One region of the Dyella agri genome, then DNA from elsewhere that is predicted to be linked to it. Evidence: riboswitches for the same ligand, from Rfam matches in the RefSeq annotation. Region 1 holds a riboswitch; the other holds the start of a gene.
What was found. Region 1 has a riboswitch for S-adenosylhomocysteine ahead of ISP14_RS16305 (ATP-grasp domain-containing protein). Riboswitches for the same ligand answer to the same signal wherever they lie in the genome.

Region 2: it holds a riboswitch for S-adenosylhomocysteine, as region 1 does, so the genes downstream of both, ahcY (adenosylhomocysteinase) here and ISP14_RS16305 (ATP-grasp domain-containing protein) in region 1, are expected to answer to the same signal.

Annotation. Positions count from the first base shown of each region.
Region 1 is NZ_JADIKL010000011.1:56,744-64,206, forward strand. Features, by position in the region: gene ISP14_RS16280 (DUF2968 domain-containing protein) at 1-639, shown strand, start outside; gene ISP14_RS16285 (hypothetical protein) at 822-1,103, opposite strand; gene dinB (DNA polymerase IV) at 1,221-2,315, opposite strand; gene ISP14_RS16295 (YybH family protein) at 2,470-2,949, shown strand; gene ISP14_RS16300 (gamma-glutamylcyclotransferase family protein) at 2,971-3,321, opposite strand; gene ISP14_RS16305 (ATP-grasp domain-containing protein) at 3,321-4,226, opposite strand; S-adenosyl-L-homocysteine riboswitch at 4,246-4,323, opposite strand; gene ISP14_RS16310 (COG4280 domain-containing protein) at 4,468-5,217, shown strand; gene ISP14_RS16315 (hypothetical protein) at 5,217-5,423, shown strand; gene ISP14_RS16320 (hypothetical protein) at 5,445-5,774, opposite strand; gene ISP14_RS16325 (APC family permease) at 5,887-7,218, shown strand; gene ISP14_RS16330 (beta-agarase) at 7,277-7,463, shown strand, end outside.
Region 2 is NZ_JADIKL010000002.1:97,317-104,779, forward strand. Features, by position in the region: gene ISP14_RS03110 (DUF4124 domain-containing protein) at 1-399, opposite strand, end outside; gene metF (methylenetetrahydrofolate reductase [NAD(P)H]) at 452-1,276, opposite strand; gene ISP14_RS03120 (DUF3228 family protein) at 1,423-1,980, shown strand; gene ahcY (adenosylhomocysteinase) at 2,076-3,515, opposite strand; S-adenosyl-L-homocysteine riboswitch at 3,539-3,616, opposite strand; gene ppc (phosphoenolpyruvate carboxylase) at 3,762-6,479, shown strand; gene ISP14_RS03135 (hypothetical protein) at 6,548-7,102, shown strand; partial or broken gene ISP14_RS03140 (phosphoenolpyruvate carboxylase) at 7,191-7,378, shown strand; gene ISP14_RS03145 (TIGR00645 family protein) at 7,439-7,463, shown strand, end outside.

The DNA of each region.
Region 1 (7,463 bases):
CCCACCCCGACGGCACAGGTGGTCGCCGCCCAGCAGGCAGCCCCGGGCAGCACCGTGGCCTACCTGCAGCAGCTGATGGACAGCCATCAGCTGACCGAGCTGCGCACCACTTACAACGGTACCTATGGCGCCAGCCTGTTGTTCCAGGCCGATACGCTCACCTATTTCGCGGTGTTGTTCCACGACAAGGCGATCTGGCGCGTGATCAAGACCGAGTCGGACAAGAGCGCCGAGGGTCTCTACCGCTCCTTTGCCGAGCAGACCGAACAGCTGGCCCAGGCCGACATCGATGCGTTGCGCCTGCAGGCCGGCAAGACCTATGCCGCGAAAATGGTCGCGGCCAACCAGCAGCGCCTGCAGGCCTTGCAGGAAGACATCTCGCATCAGCAGCAGCAGGCCAAGCAGGTGGCCTTGCAGCAGGAGCAGGCGCGCCAACAGGCAGTGACGCTGAGCAGCGACCTGCGCTCGACCAGCAGCGAGCTGAGTGCGATCGAACAGCGCATCCAGCAGCTGAAGGCGCAGCAGGACAATCCCGAGCTGCGCTTGCCGGCGGCGGCTGCAAGCACCGCCCCGGTAGCCGGCACGCCGGACGCCGCGCCCGCTGGCAGCACCGTCGATGCGAGCGCCAGCTCGCACTGATCGCGTGCTGCAAGGCCTGTCAGTCGGTCAGGTGCCTGCGAGCAGGTTGCGCCACGCCAGGTAGCAGCCGGCATCGACGAAGCGGCGGCTGTGTTGTGGCGACGTCGGGAAAGGCGCGCCCCGGAATGCAAACAGGGCCGGATCACCTGATCCGGCCCTGTTGCGCGTGAAGCACAGGAAGCTCAGTGCTGATGATGGGTCTTGGCGTGGCCCTTGGCCCCGTGCTTGCCCTTGTTCTTGCTGTTGGCGACCGGACTGACGGCCTTGCCGACATGGGTGTCGTCCATCTTTGCCATGTGCGCGGTACCAGACACCGCATCGCCATGTGCATCGTGGTTCATGGGCATGGACGATTGGCCGGGCGGGGTGTGGCCGCCGCCGTTGTGCTGCGGGGCAGCCAGGGCGTACGAGGCTGGCAGCGCGAAAGCGGTGGCGATCAGGACGGCGGTGATGGTTTTGGTCATGACGTAACCTCGGATTGGCAGGCCATGTGACGCATGGTGCCATCACCATAGGACGGCATCCGGTCGGCAGGATGAATGGCGGATGTTCGCAAAAACATGCGCACCCGTAGAGGTGTGTCAGACGGCCTCGAACAAATCGCGCTGCGCCACGTAGCTGTCAGCATCGACGAAGCCCGACATGCCCACGCCGACGAGGCGGTAGCGGCTGTCGGCGGGGCGCTCCACCCGTGCACGCAGGGCGCAGGCCAGTTCAGCGAGTTCCGATGCCGAGCCCGGCCGCTGCGCGGGCGTGAGGCTGCGTGTGAGGGTGTGAAAGTCGGCGGTCTTGAGTTTCAGCACCACGGTGCGGGCGATGCGGCCATCCTGCGCCTCGCGCTGGTGCGCGGCCCAGGTCTTTTCGGCGAGGCGGCGGATGTGCGGCTCCAGTTCTTCCAGCGTGAGGTCGTGCTCGAAGGTGTCCTCGGCCGACACCTGCAAAGTGAGACGGTCAGGCGTCACCGGGTGTTCGTCGATGCCCAGCGACAGCTCGTGCAGGCGGCGGCCCCAGCGGCCGAAGCGTTGCTCCAGTTCCCCGGCCGCGAAGTTGCGCAAGTCGCCCACGCTGGCCAGGCCCAGCGCGGCCAGCTTGCCTTCCATCACCTTGCCCACGCCGGGCAGGCGGCCGATCGGCAGCGGCGCGAGGAAATCCAGCACCTCGTGGGGGCGCACCACGAACAGGCCGTCGGGCTTGCGGAAGTCCGAGGCGATCTTGGCGAGGAACTTGTTGGGCGCCACGCCGGCCGAAGCAGTGAGCTGCGTTTCCGCGCGGATCGCCGCGCGGATCGCCTCGGCGGTAGCCGTGGCCGAGGGCAGGCCGGTCTTCGTCGTGGTGACGTCGAGATAGGCCTCGTCCAGCGACAGCGGTTCGATCAGCTCGGTATGCCGCGCGAAGATCGCCTGTACTTGCCGCGACACTGCCTTGTAGCGCGTGAAATCCGGCGGCACGAAGATCGCCTGCGGGCACAGGCGTTCCGCGCGCACCGCCGGCATCGCCGAGCGCACGCCGAACTTGCGCGCCTCGTAGCTGGCCGCACACACCACCGAACGCGCGCCCTTCCACGCCACCACCACCGGCTTGCCGCGAAGCGTGGGGTCGTCGCGCTGCTCCACCGACGCGTAGAACGCGTCCATGTCGACGTGGAGGATTTTGCGGGGTGGCGTGGGCACAGGCATGGAAGGTAGGGACGTGCCGCGATTCTAGGGCGCAGCTTTGGCGGCGTCAGCGCAGAAGGCCGAATCTCGCCGTCTGGCATCTTGCTGGCTTGTCCGTCATCCCGGGTTATACGCTGGCTTTCGTGATGGTCCACCACCTTTGCGGAGATGTGGCATGCAGACGCAAGGCATACGCTTGATCCTCGCGCTGGGGTGTGTTGCGTTCGCTGCTGCCGCATGCGGGCATGACACGACGGGTCGGAGCGCGAGCGCCGGCGCCATGCAAGGAATCGCCGAACTGCATCAAGGAGACGTCGCGGCCACCCTCAGCCAGGATCCCGATGCCTTGGTTGCGCTGTGGACGAAGGACGGCGTGTTGCTGGGAGAGGGCGATCGCCCGGTCGTCGGCCAGGCAGCGTTGCGTGCCGCCTATGCGCAGGGAGGTTGGAAGGTGTTGAAGTACGCTCCGCATATCCAGGATGTCGCCGTCGAGGGTGATTCAGCCGTGGAGTGGGGTCGTTTCGAGGTGGATTTCCAGACGGCCGGCCAGCCGCGGACGGTCGAGCTGCATGGGCGCTTTCTGCGGGCCATGAGGAGGCAATCGGACGGAAGGTGGAGGTTCACCAGGATCATGTGGCAGAAGGACCCGCCATAGCTGCAAATGCAGCGCGCGCGGTCATTCCGCGCGTACGTACATCCATGCCTGCAAGCCGGAGGCGAGCGTGACGGCCACGCGCCGGTAATCGTCGACCTCGTAGGCGTCCGCCTGCGCCAGTTCCTGTGGCGTCAGGCGGAACACCATGCCGCGCACGCGATCCGCCGCGTCGTCGCTGCGGATCGCGATGGGATGGTGCGCGGCGCCGCTGGTGGCCACGACTTGTGCATCGCGGATCGCCAGCTGTTCGAGGCGATAGCCGGGCAGCTCGTCGGGTAAGCCGTCGAGCCGCCGGCCGAAGGTGGCGAGCTGCACCGCTGCGTCCTGCAGGGTGCCGTAGGAGAACAGACGCTCGCTCGCGGCGCTATCCATCAGGCGTTTTCCGTCCTGTGTCCTGCCTTCGAGGTCTGCAGCGATTCCAGCCGCGCGGCAATGACGCGGGCGTTGCGCTCGGCGGCATCGGGTCGCCCGGCAAGAAACAGGAAGGGCTCGATCAGCTCCAATTCCATAAGCAGGAATTGCCCATCCACGACCACGCCGTCCACCCGTGCGTATTCGGCGTCGCCGTTGCCCAGCGTCGCGCAGGTCGCCAGGGCGTGCCTGGCGGCGGCGAGCGTGGCTGCGTCGGGTTCGATGGCGTCGGTGCGTCCGCCGAATTGGCTCTGCACGCGATAGTCGCCTGCGGCGGGACGCTTGATGACGGCATGGCTGAACTTGCCGCCGAAGAACAGCAGCGACCATTCGCCGTCTTCGACGATGGCCGGCACGAAGGGCTGCAGCAGGTATTCGCCTGGCGGCAGCTCCGAGGCGGCACGGTCGAACGCGGGATCGCCCACCGTACCGCGTACCGTGCGCCAGGCGCCGCCACTGACGCACGGCTTGACCACGACGTCGCGACCTGGGGATGCGGCAAGCGCCTCGTGCAGGACAGCGCGCGAGACGAGCTGGGTGGGAATGGTCGGTACGCCGAGCGCTTCCAGCTGCAGCAGGTAGCGCTTGTCACTGTTCCAGCGCATCAGCGCGACGGGGTTGATGGCTGGCACGCCGGCGTGTTCAAGCTGGCGCAGCCATGCAAGGAATGCGTCGTAGTGTTCGAAGTAATCCCAGATGGTGCGTATCAGCACGGCATCGAAACGCGTCCAGTCGATAGCGGGATCGTTCCACACGCAAGCCTGCGGCTGGATATCGAGTGCCGCAAGCGAAGCCGCCAGGTGGGCGTCGTCGGGGTGGATGGTCGGGTAGGCTGCCGAAGTGGCGATGGCAAGCTGGACAGGCATGGGTAACTCTCCAAAGATCATGGAAAGGGCGCCCTTGCCGGGGTTATCGCGAGCCAAGCGTGGCGGATCGTGATCCGTCGCAGCACCCCTTGGCCCGGACGGCACGCGGAGGAACTCCGGCGCGCCAAACGTGCGCAGTTTCCTCGCGGCCCCGTGGCGTGTCAATTTGCCAGTGCGGCATCGCCATGCACAGAAGGCGTATGCTCGCCCGGTCCGCTTGCCTGCATGAAGGCCCCGTTACGTGCTGATCCAATGGACCCATCTCGCACCGTCGATGCTGGCCTCCTTTCTCGCCTCGCTGGTGGAGTGCGTGGAAGCCTTGACCGTGGTGCTGGCGGTGGGCGTGGTGCGAGGCTGGCGTAGCGCGTTGGCGGGCTGCGCGACGGGATTGCTGGCGTTGCTGTTGCTGGTTCTGCTGCTCGGCCACGCGCTTGCGCGCGTCCCGTTGCACGGCTTCCAGTTGGTGGTCGGCGCCCTGCTGCTGCTGTTCGGCATGCGTTGGCTGCGCAAGGCGGTGTTGCGCGCAGCGGGCGTGCTCGCCTTGCATGACGAGGATGCGATCTACCGGCGCGAGATGCAGGCGCTTGGTGGGCAGGGCAACGCGCGCCTTGGCCTGGATAAGCTCGCGTTCCTGGTGGCCTTCAAGAGCACCGTGCTCGAGGGCGTCGAGGTGGTCTTCATCGTGCTTGCCATCGGTGCCGGCCGGGCCGAGTTGTTGTGGCCGGCCAGCCTGGGCGCGCTGGCTGCGCTGCTGGTGGTGGCGGCCTTGGGCGTGGTGCTGCACCGGCCGCTCGCGCGGGTGCCGGAGAACACGTTGAAGTTCGCGGTGGGCGTGCTGCTGTGCGCGTTCGGCACGTTCTGGGCGGGCGAGGGCATGGGCTACGCGTGGCCGGGCGAGGATCGCGCCATCCCGGCGCTGGCGTGCGCCTTTCTCGCGGTGGCGATGCTGTGCGTGGCGTGGTGCCGGCGCACGACACGGGAGGCCGCCTGATGAGCGGGCTGCGCAAGTTGCTGGCCGAACTCTGGGGTCTGTTCGTCGACGACGGCCGCTATGCGTTCGCCATCGTGGCGTGGCTGCTGCTGGCATGGTTGGCCCTGCCGCTAATGGGTTTCGATGGCGGCTGGAACGCGCTTGTCTTCGCGACGGGTCTGCTCGCGATCCTGGTTGAAAGCGTGTTGCACCGTGCGCGGCGTTGAGTCCTGAGCCGTGCGCGAGCGCTAACCGGCGTCGTCCCAGAACACTTCGACCGCGTCGCGGTTCATGAAGCCCCATACCGGCGTACCCAGCCGTACCAGACCTGTGCGAATGCGATGGGTGGTTTCGTCGTAGGCCGAGATGCGATAGATCAGCTGGTACCTCGAAGTGGTGAACCACATCGACAACGGCACGGACAGCCAGACGGCATTGGATTTCGCCTGCAGGATGCGCAGCTTGTTGGCGCCGGCCCAGTCCTGCAGCAAGGCCTTGGCGTTCTGGTAGTGGCGCCAGCTCAGCCAGATCGCCGCGGCGATCAGCAGCAGAAACAGCAACGGTGTGGTTTTGGTCATCGCGCCCCCGAGAATTCCCCGCGCGCAGCGTGAGCCGTGCCCGGCGGCGGCGCAAGCCACCCCTGCCGACGGGGACTGGTCGAACCCCCGTTCGCCATGCCAAGGTTGCCGGATGACGACTGAAACCAGCTCCCCCGCCTACCTGCGCCGCCTTGGCGTATGGGACGGCGCGATGATCGTGATCGGCGGCGTGATCGGCGCCGGCATCTTCCGCACGCCGGCTACGGTGGCCGAGCGCACGGCATCCGGCTTGCCGCTGCTGGCGTTGTGGGTGCTGGGCGGCCTGCTCACGCTCACCGGCGTGCTGTGCTACGCGGAGCTCGGTTCGCGGCGTCCGCATGCGGGTGGCATCTACCTGTACTTGCGCGAAGCCTTCGGCACGCTGCCAGCCTTCCTGTTCGGCTGGACGATGGCGCTGATCAACTACCCCGGCAGCGTGGCCGCAGTGGCCACTACTTTCGCCGACTATTTCTGCCAGGCGGTAGGCCTGCCGCTGCTGTGGGTGAAGTCGGTCGGCGTGGCGGCGATCATATTCATCGTGGGAGTGAACCTGTTCGGCATCCGCGCCGGCGCGTTGATGCAGAACATCTTCGCGGTGCTGAAGCTGGCGGCGATCGCGCTGCTGGTGGCGGTGGGGCTGGCCCTGGCGCACGGCCATCTGGGCGGCGTGCTGGCGGTCGACACCACGCATCACGTGTCCAGCGGCGCCTTCGTGGGCGCGCTGCTGCCGGTGCTGTTCACCTACGGCGGCTTCCACTACCTCAACGATCTCGCCGGCGAGGTGCGCGATCCGCAGCGCACGCTGCCGCGCGCCCTGCTGCTCGGCATGCTTGGCGTGGTACTGGCCTACGTGCTGGCCAACGTGGCCTACCTCACCGGCCTGGGTCACGCGGGGCTGGCCGCTAGCCAGGCGCCGGCGGCCGACCTGATGCGCCGCCTGTTCGGCGAGGCGGGCGCGAAGGTGATGGCGATCGGTATCGCCTGTTCCACCTTCGGCTATTGCAGCATCGCCATCGCCGGCGGCGCGCGCGTGCTGCAGACCATGGGCGCGGACGGCATGCTGTTCCGCGCAGTGGGCTACATCGATCCACGCACGCGTGCACCGCAGGTAGCCTTGGCGCTGCTGGGCGCGTGGACGGTGGTGCTGATGCTGTGGGGCAACTTCGGCCAGTTGGTGGACTACACCACGGTGGGCGAGTGGCTGGGCCATGCGTTCGGCATCGGCACGCTGTTCTGGTACCGCTGGAAGTTCGTGGACGAACCGGCGCCGTACCGCGTGCCACTGTTCCCGCTGATGCCGCTGGTGTTCGTGGTGACCGTGCTGGGCGTGATCGTCGCCACGGCGATTTCCTCGCCCCACGATGCCGGCATGAGCTTGCTGATCATCGCACTGGGCGCGCCGGTGTACTGGCTATGGCAACGCTGGCAGCAGCGCACGGCTTGATTGCGCTTCAGCTGCGGCGACGCATACTCGGAACCCTCCGGGGCACCACCGACGCGTCATGAAACGAGCCTGGCTGTTTACTGTCGCCATGTTGTTCGCCGCCCGATCCGCGGCGACGGACGTGGTCAACCTGGCCGCCCCGGTGGCGTCGGTGCGCATGGGCATGCAACAGGTGACGCGGGCGGCGACCACGGAGACCGCGCAAGACGGCGTGGCGCAACGGCGCTACACCTTCCAGCCCGCCG
Region 2 (7,463 bases), on a different contig from region 1:
GTCGGCGCCGAGGTGGATTTCCAGCAGCGGCTGCCGCACCAGCCCGGCCAGTGCGCGTATGTCGTCGACCGCCGACACGTGGCCGTAGCCATGCCACAGCATCAGTCCGGCCAACTGGTTCGGATCGCGTGCGGCGAAGGCGTCGATCACCCGCTGGCGCAGTTCCGTTGCCGTGGTGGCGCAGCCTTGCAGAGGGACCGGTACTCCGGGTGCCGCGACGCTCGCAGCAGGTGTAGGCGGCGGTGCCTGTACCGGCATGGCCTGCTGGGAGGTGCAGGGCTGGTCGGTGAACAGCGGGTTGCCGTGCGCGTCCACGCAACGATGGATGGGGTTCTGCGCCCGCGCCGGCAGGGCGAAGGCAAGCAGCGGAAGCAGCAGGAGCAGGGCGAACGTGCGCATCGCGGCAGCATAGCGATGCGCCGGCCCGGCGACCGTGAATCAATCCGGCGGATTAATCCAGTTGTTCGAGGATGGCGCGGGTGGCCTTGGCGCGGTTCAGCGTGTAGAAGTGCAGGCCCGGCGCGCCACCGTCCAGCAGGCGGCGGCACAGCTGCGCCACCACCTCCGCGCCCAGCGCACGCACCGACTCGGCATCGTCGCCATGTGCCTGCATGCGCTTGGCGATCCAGCGCGGGATCTCGGCACCGCACATGTCTGAAAAGCGCTTCAGCTGGGTGTAGTTCGCGATCGGCATGATGCCCGGCACGATTGGCACCCGCACGCCGAGCTTGTGTGCGTCGTCCACGAAGCGGAAATACGCATCCGGGTTGAAGAAGTACTGGGTGATCGCGCCGTTCGCGCCGGCGTCCACCTTGGCCTTGAAATGGAGCAGATCGGCGTGGGCGTCGTCGGCCTGCGGATGGATTTCCGGGTACGCCGCCACTTCGATGTGGAAATGGTCGCCCGAATGCTCGCGGATGAAGCGCACCAGTTCGGCTGCGTAGCGGAAGTCGCCCGCGCTGGCCATGCCGGACGGCAGGTCGCCGCGCAGCGCCACGATGCGGCGGTAGCCGGCGGCCTTGTAGCCGTCGAGCAGAGCGCGGATCTCGGCGCGCGTGCCGCCCATGCAGGACAGGTGCGGCGCCACCGCAAGGCCGTGCGCCGCGTGCAGGTGCGCCACGGTGTCGCCGGTGTAGCTCAGCGTGGAACCGCCGGCGCCGAAGGTCACCGACGCGTACTCGGGTTGCCAGGCCTTCAACACCTGCGCGGCCTGGTCCAGCTGAGCACGCTGTTCGTCGGTCTTGGGCGGGAAGAATTCGAGGCTGATGGCGGGCATGGGAGTCCTTCGGAGCTGCTTCGGGTAATTTTATACGTTCATCGCGATGAAAAGATAGATGTCCAAATGCCAGGCACGCCACGAGCCGGGAAATGACGGGTTTGCGGCATGCGCTAGGCTGGCGCCCTTTCCCTGCCGGCCGCGCCATGTCGATTGTCCTTACCCCGTTCGCCCGAGCCCGATTGTTCCCGCGCGAGCCGCGCGGCAACACCATCCAGGACTGCACGCCCGAAGCCTTCGAGCGTCGCTTGAACGACGAGCCGCCGCAGCGCGTGCTGGATGGCTACGCACCGTTCTGCAAGCTGCACGTGCACCGCAACTGGACTTCGACGCGCTGCCTCACGGTGCCGATCACTGACGCCAACCGGCATCGGCTGCGCAGCGCCTACGAGGCACGCACCAAGGCCGAGCTGCCGGTGCTGGTGCGCTGGTTCGAAGGCGTGGAATCGCCGGTGGCCAACTGGCTGGTGGTCATCCTCTACAGTCGCGAACAACTGGCGAAAGAAGGCGAGCCTATCGACGCCGACTGGGGCATCGTGGGCTGCATCTACACCATGGAGCCGGAGGAAATTCCGATGGCGCCGATCACCATGATGCGCAACGCGCTGGGCGTGGAAGAGGGTGGTTCCGGCGTGCCGCTGGACCGCGAGGCGTACCGGCGCAGCGTGGCGTTCTGGGAGAACAACGCGAACTGGCGGCCCTGATCAGTCCAGGCCGTTCGCATGGCTGCTTGCATCCACGCAAAAAAAACGGGCGCCTTGCGGCGCCCGTTTGGTTTCCACTATGCCGGAACCGCCGATCAGTAGCGGTAATGATCCGGCTTGTACGGGCCTTCCACCGGCACGCCGAGGTAGGCGGCCTGCTCGGTGCTGAGCGTGGTGAGCTTCACGCCGATCTTTTCCAGGTGCAGGCGCGCGACTTCCTCGTCCAGCTTCTTGGGCAGGATGTAGACCTTGGCGCTGTAGGCGTCCTTGTTCGCCCACAGGTCGATCTGCGCCAGCGTCTGGTTGGAGAACGAGTTGGACATCACGAAGCTGGGATGGCCGGTGGCGCAGCCCAGGTTCACCAGGCGGCCTTCGGCGAGCAGGAAGATCGCGTTGCCATTCTTGAAGGTGTACTTGTCCACCTGCGGCTTGATGTTGAGGCGCTCGGCGCCGCTGGTGTTCAGCGCGTCGACCTGGATCTCATTGTCGAAGTGGCCGATGTTGCAGACGATGGCCTGATCCTTCATGGCCTGCATGTGCGCCAGCGTCAGCACATCCTTGTTGCCGGTGGTGGTGACGTAGATGTCGCCGCGGCCCAGCGTGCTCTCGACGGTGTTGACCTCGAAGCCTTCCATCGCCGCCTGCAGCGCGTTGATCGGGTCGATCTCGGTGACCACCACGCGGGCGCCGTAGGCACGCAGGCTATGCGCGCAGCCCTTGCCGACGTCGCCGTAGCCGCAGACCACGGCCAGCTTGCCGGCCAGCATCACGTCCATCGCGCGCTTCAGGCCGTCGGCCAGCGATTCGCGGCAGCCGTACAGGTTGTCGAACTTGCTCTTGGTCACCGAATCGTTGACGTTGATCGCGGGCACCAGCAGCTTGCCGGCCTCGGCCAGCTGGTACAGGCGGTGCACGCCGGTGGTGGTCTCCTCGGAGACACCCTTCCAGTCGGCGACGACGCGGGTCCAGTAGCCCGGGCGCTCCTTGGCGACGCGCTTCAGCAGGTTCTTGATGACCTGCTCCTCATGGCTGCCGGAGGCGCTGTTGACCCAGCTCTCGTCGCCCTTTTCCAGCTCGTAGCCCTTGTGGATCAGCAGGGTGACGTCGCCGCCGTCGTCCACCACCAGCTGCGGGCCGAGGAAGCCGCCCTTGCCGTCGGGGAAGGACAGCGCGTCCAGCGTGCAGTCCCAGTATTCCTCCAGCGTCTCGCCCTTCCATGCGAACACCGGGGTGCCGGTGGCGGCGATCGCGGCCGCGGCGTGGTCCTGGGTCGAGAAGATGTTGCACGAGGCCCAGCGCACGTCGGCGCCGATATCCTTCAGCGTCTCGATCAGCACCGCGGTCTGGATCGTCATGTGCAGCGAGCCGGTGACGCGCACGCCCTGCAGCGGCTTGGCGGCGGCGTACTTGCGGCGGATCGACATCAGGCCCGGCATCTCGTGCTCGGCGATGTCCAGCTCCTTGCGGCCGAAATCGGCGAGGCTGATGTCGCGGATCTTGTAGTCGTGGCTGTTTTCTTTGAGTGCGGCGTTCATGTGTTACTCCGGTTTCGATGGGGACAAACCGGGCGCCGTTGCTGAAAGAAGCCGTCGAGCCTGGCCGGGAACAAGTCACGGTCGCAGCGCCCCTCGACGGGAAGGGGCGATTATAGCGTCGCAGATGCGGACATGCCTGCGGCGCGACCGACCGCCAGCCGGTCGAAGGGTTTTGCGGCATTGCAGCAAAAGTGTCACGCATGCGCTAGGCTTGGGATTCCGCCCCTGCGAGCCGATGTCGTCGCGATGAACGCTTCCCGCAGTTCCGAGCCCGCCTTGCCCGATGCCCCGCTGCGCGACGACGTGCGCCGACTCGGTGCTCTGGTCGGCCGCATGTTGGCCGAGCAGGTGGCGCCGGCCTTCCTCGACGAGGTGGAGCGCGTGCGCGTCGCCGCCATCGCGCGCCGGCAGGAGGGCGCGCCGCTGGCCGGGCTGGCCGATCCGCTGGGCGGGCTGGATGCGTCGCACGCAGAAGCGTTGGCGCGCGCCTTCGCCACCTACTTCAACGCGGTGAACATCGCCGAGCGCGTGCATCGCATTCGCCGTCGCCGCGACTATCAGCGCGAGGGCGGCGCGCCGCAGCCGGAATCGCTGCGCGACGTGCTGGAGCAGCTGAAGGCGCAGGGCGTGACGGCGGACGAACTGCTGGAATGGCTGCTGCGGCTGGAAGTGGAACCGGTGTTTACCGCGCACCCCACCGAAGCGGTGCGCGCCTCGCTGCTGGAGAAGGAACAGGCGATCGTGCGCGCGCTGGTCGACGGCTTCGACGGCGGCCGCACGCCACAGGAGCGCGGCGAAGACGAGGAGCGCATCCACATGGCGCTCACCGCCGGCTGGCAGACCGCCGAGGCTTCGCCGGTGCGTCCCAGCGTGCAGGACGAGCGCGACCACGTCGACTTCTATCTCGCCGACCCGATCTACCGCATCGTGCCGGCGCTGTACGAATCGCTGGCCGAAGCGTTGCAGGAGGTCTACGGCGTGGCGGTGCCGCTGCCGCGCCTGCTCTCTTTCGCCACCTGGGTGGGCGGCGACATGGACGGCAACCCCAACGTGGGCGCTGACACCATCGCCGCCAGTCTCGCCAGCCAGCGCACGCAGGTGCTGGAGCGCTACATCGCCGACGTCTCCGCGCTGGCGCGCCTGCTCAGCCAGACCGAGGGCCGCGTGCAGGTCGACCCGCGCCTGCGCAAGAGATTGGACGACTGCCGCACACGCTTCCCTCAGGCTGCGGAGCGCATACGCCCGCGTTACGCCGACATGCCGTACCGCTGCCTGCTCAGCCTGATCGGCGCGCGGCTCGAGGCGACCCACGAGGACGGGCATCCGGAGGCCTATGCCTCGGCAGACGAGCTGCGCGACGACCTCGAACTGATCGCTGCCAGCCTGGTCGACCATCGTGGCTTGCATGCGGGCGCCTATGCGGTGCAGCGGCTGATCTGGCGCGTGCGCAGCTTCGGTTTCCACCTCGCGCGGCTCGATGCGCGCCAGGATTCCCGCGTGCATGACGATGCGCTGGCCGCGTTGTTCAACGACAGCGAATGGTCGCAGCGCAGCGTGGCCGAGCGCGTGGCCGCGCTGCACGCCTACCTGTGCGGCGAGCGCGGCTTCGTTGTCAGCGAGGACAGCGTGGCGACGTCGCTGCGCGCGGTGTTCGCCGCCCTGCACGACGCGCGCCACCGCTACGGTGCGGCGGCAACCGGCCTCTACATCATCAGCATGGCGCGTTCCGCCGCCGACGTGCTGGCGGTACTGGCGCTGGCAAGACATGGTGGCCTGGTCGAGAACGCAGGTGCAAAGAGCCTTATTCCACTGGATATCGCGCCACTGTTCGAGACCATCGACGACCTGAGCAACGCACCGGACACGCTGCGCGCCCTGCTGGCCGATCCGCTCTATCGCGCCCATCTTGCCGCGCGCGGCGACCGCCAATGGGTGATGCTGGGCTATTCCGACAGCGGCAAGGACGGCGGCACGCTGGCCTCGCGCTGGGGCCTGCAGCGTGCCCAGGTGGAGCTGCTGGAGGTGGCGCGCGAGCACGCTATCGCGCTGTCGTTCTTCCATGGCCGCGGCGGCTCGGCCAGCCGCGGCGGCGCACGCATCACGCCGGCGCTGATGTCCTCGCCGCGCGGCTCGGTGGCCGGCGTGCTGCGTGTCACCGAGCAGGGCGAGGTGATCCATCGCAAGTACGGCATCCGCGCGCTGGCCTTGCGCAACCTGGAGCAGACCGTGGGCGCAGTGCTGCGCGCCAGCCTGCGTCCGCGCGACGAGGAAGCGCGCGAGACGCAGTGGCGTGAATGCATGCGCGCGCTGTCCACGCGCAGCCGGCAGGCCTACCGTGCGCTGGTCGAGCGGGACGGTTTCGTGGACTACTTCCGCAGCGCCACGCCGATTGACGTGATCGAACGCATGGCGCTGGGTTCGCGCCCCTCGCGCCGGCGCAGCATGCGCGGCGTGGAGGACCTGCGTGCGATCCCCTGGGTGTTCGCCTGGACGCAATGCCGCTCCATCATTACTGGCTGGTACGGCCTGGGCAGCGCGCTGGAGTGGGGCGTGGCCGAATACGGCGAGCAGGCGTTGGTCGAGATGGCGCGCGACTGGCCGTTCTTCGCCAACGCACTGGACGACGTGGAGATGCTGCTGGCCAAGTGCGACCTCGCCATCGCCGAGGCCTTCTCGAAACTCGCCGGCCCGCTGCACGAAGGCTTCTTCAGCCTGATTCGCGACGAATTCGAACGCAGTCGCGCCTGGGTGCTGCGGCTCAAGGGAGCGGATGAGCTGTTGCAGGGCGACCAGCGGCTGGCCGCTTCGATCCGCCTGCGCAATCCTTACATCGACCCGATGAGTTTGCTGCAGGTGGACCTACTTGCACGCTGGCGTGCTGGCGATCGCCAGGACGACGCCTTGCTGCAGGCATTGGTGGCATGCGTCAATGGCGTTGCCCAGGGTCTGCAGAACACCGGTTGAAACCTGTGCAGGATGGTTGATCGACGCTCTCTGGGGCATGTCGCCCTGGAGTGAACAGGGGAATGGACATGAAGAGACTGTGGTGTGCCATCGCAACGGGGGCGCTTGCCTGGGGCTGTGGCTGGCCTGCGCTGGCGCAACAAGATGCATCGTCCGGCGGCGCCCAGTTGCAGCGGATGTTGGTGGACTACCACCTGGCGCAGATCATGCGGATAGCGTTCGAGCGCGCCCAAGCCCAGATGAGCAGTGCAACCGCCCAAAACCAAGTCTTCCAGCAAGTATTGCGGCAGCTCGATCGGATGACGGATTCGCAGTTCGCGCGGCTCGCGGCGCCGTCGGTACGTGATTGCATCTCGGAAGACAACGCCCGCACCGTGGCCGACTTTCTGGAGACGGATTCGGGACGTGCACTGGTTGCTTGGATGATCCAGGGTCTGCAGCAACCTGGGCAGGCTGTTCCCAAACCATCGATCGATCGCAAGCTTGCACAGGCATTCGCCGCGCAGGGAGGTGCGGCGGCGATGAGCCAGTTCGGTACCTGCGTGCAGACTCCGGAACGGCAGCAGCAACTCGGCCTGGCTTTGGTGCACTACGCCACGCAGCCGGCCAGCACTTCGAATTGACGGCAATCGGCAAGCGCCTGGCCAGGCTCGGTGCACCTAGGCGTTGTCCGGTCGTGCCCGGGTGCTGCGGCTCAAGGGCGCGGATGAGCTGTTGCAGGGCGACCAGCGGCTAGCCGCTTCGATCCGCCTGCGCAATCCTTACATCGATCCGATGAGCTTGCTGCAGGTAGCCTGCTGGCACGCTGGCGCGCTGGCGATCGCCAGGACGACGCCTTGCTGCAGGCACTGGTAGCCTGCGTCAACGGTGTGGCGCAGGGGCTGCAGAACACCGGTTGAGCGGGATCTGGCAGCCTTGCCGCGCGCCCGCTACGCTGGCACGCCGACTGGATATTTCCGATGCAGGACCATCCCGCCCCCCGAC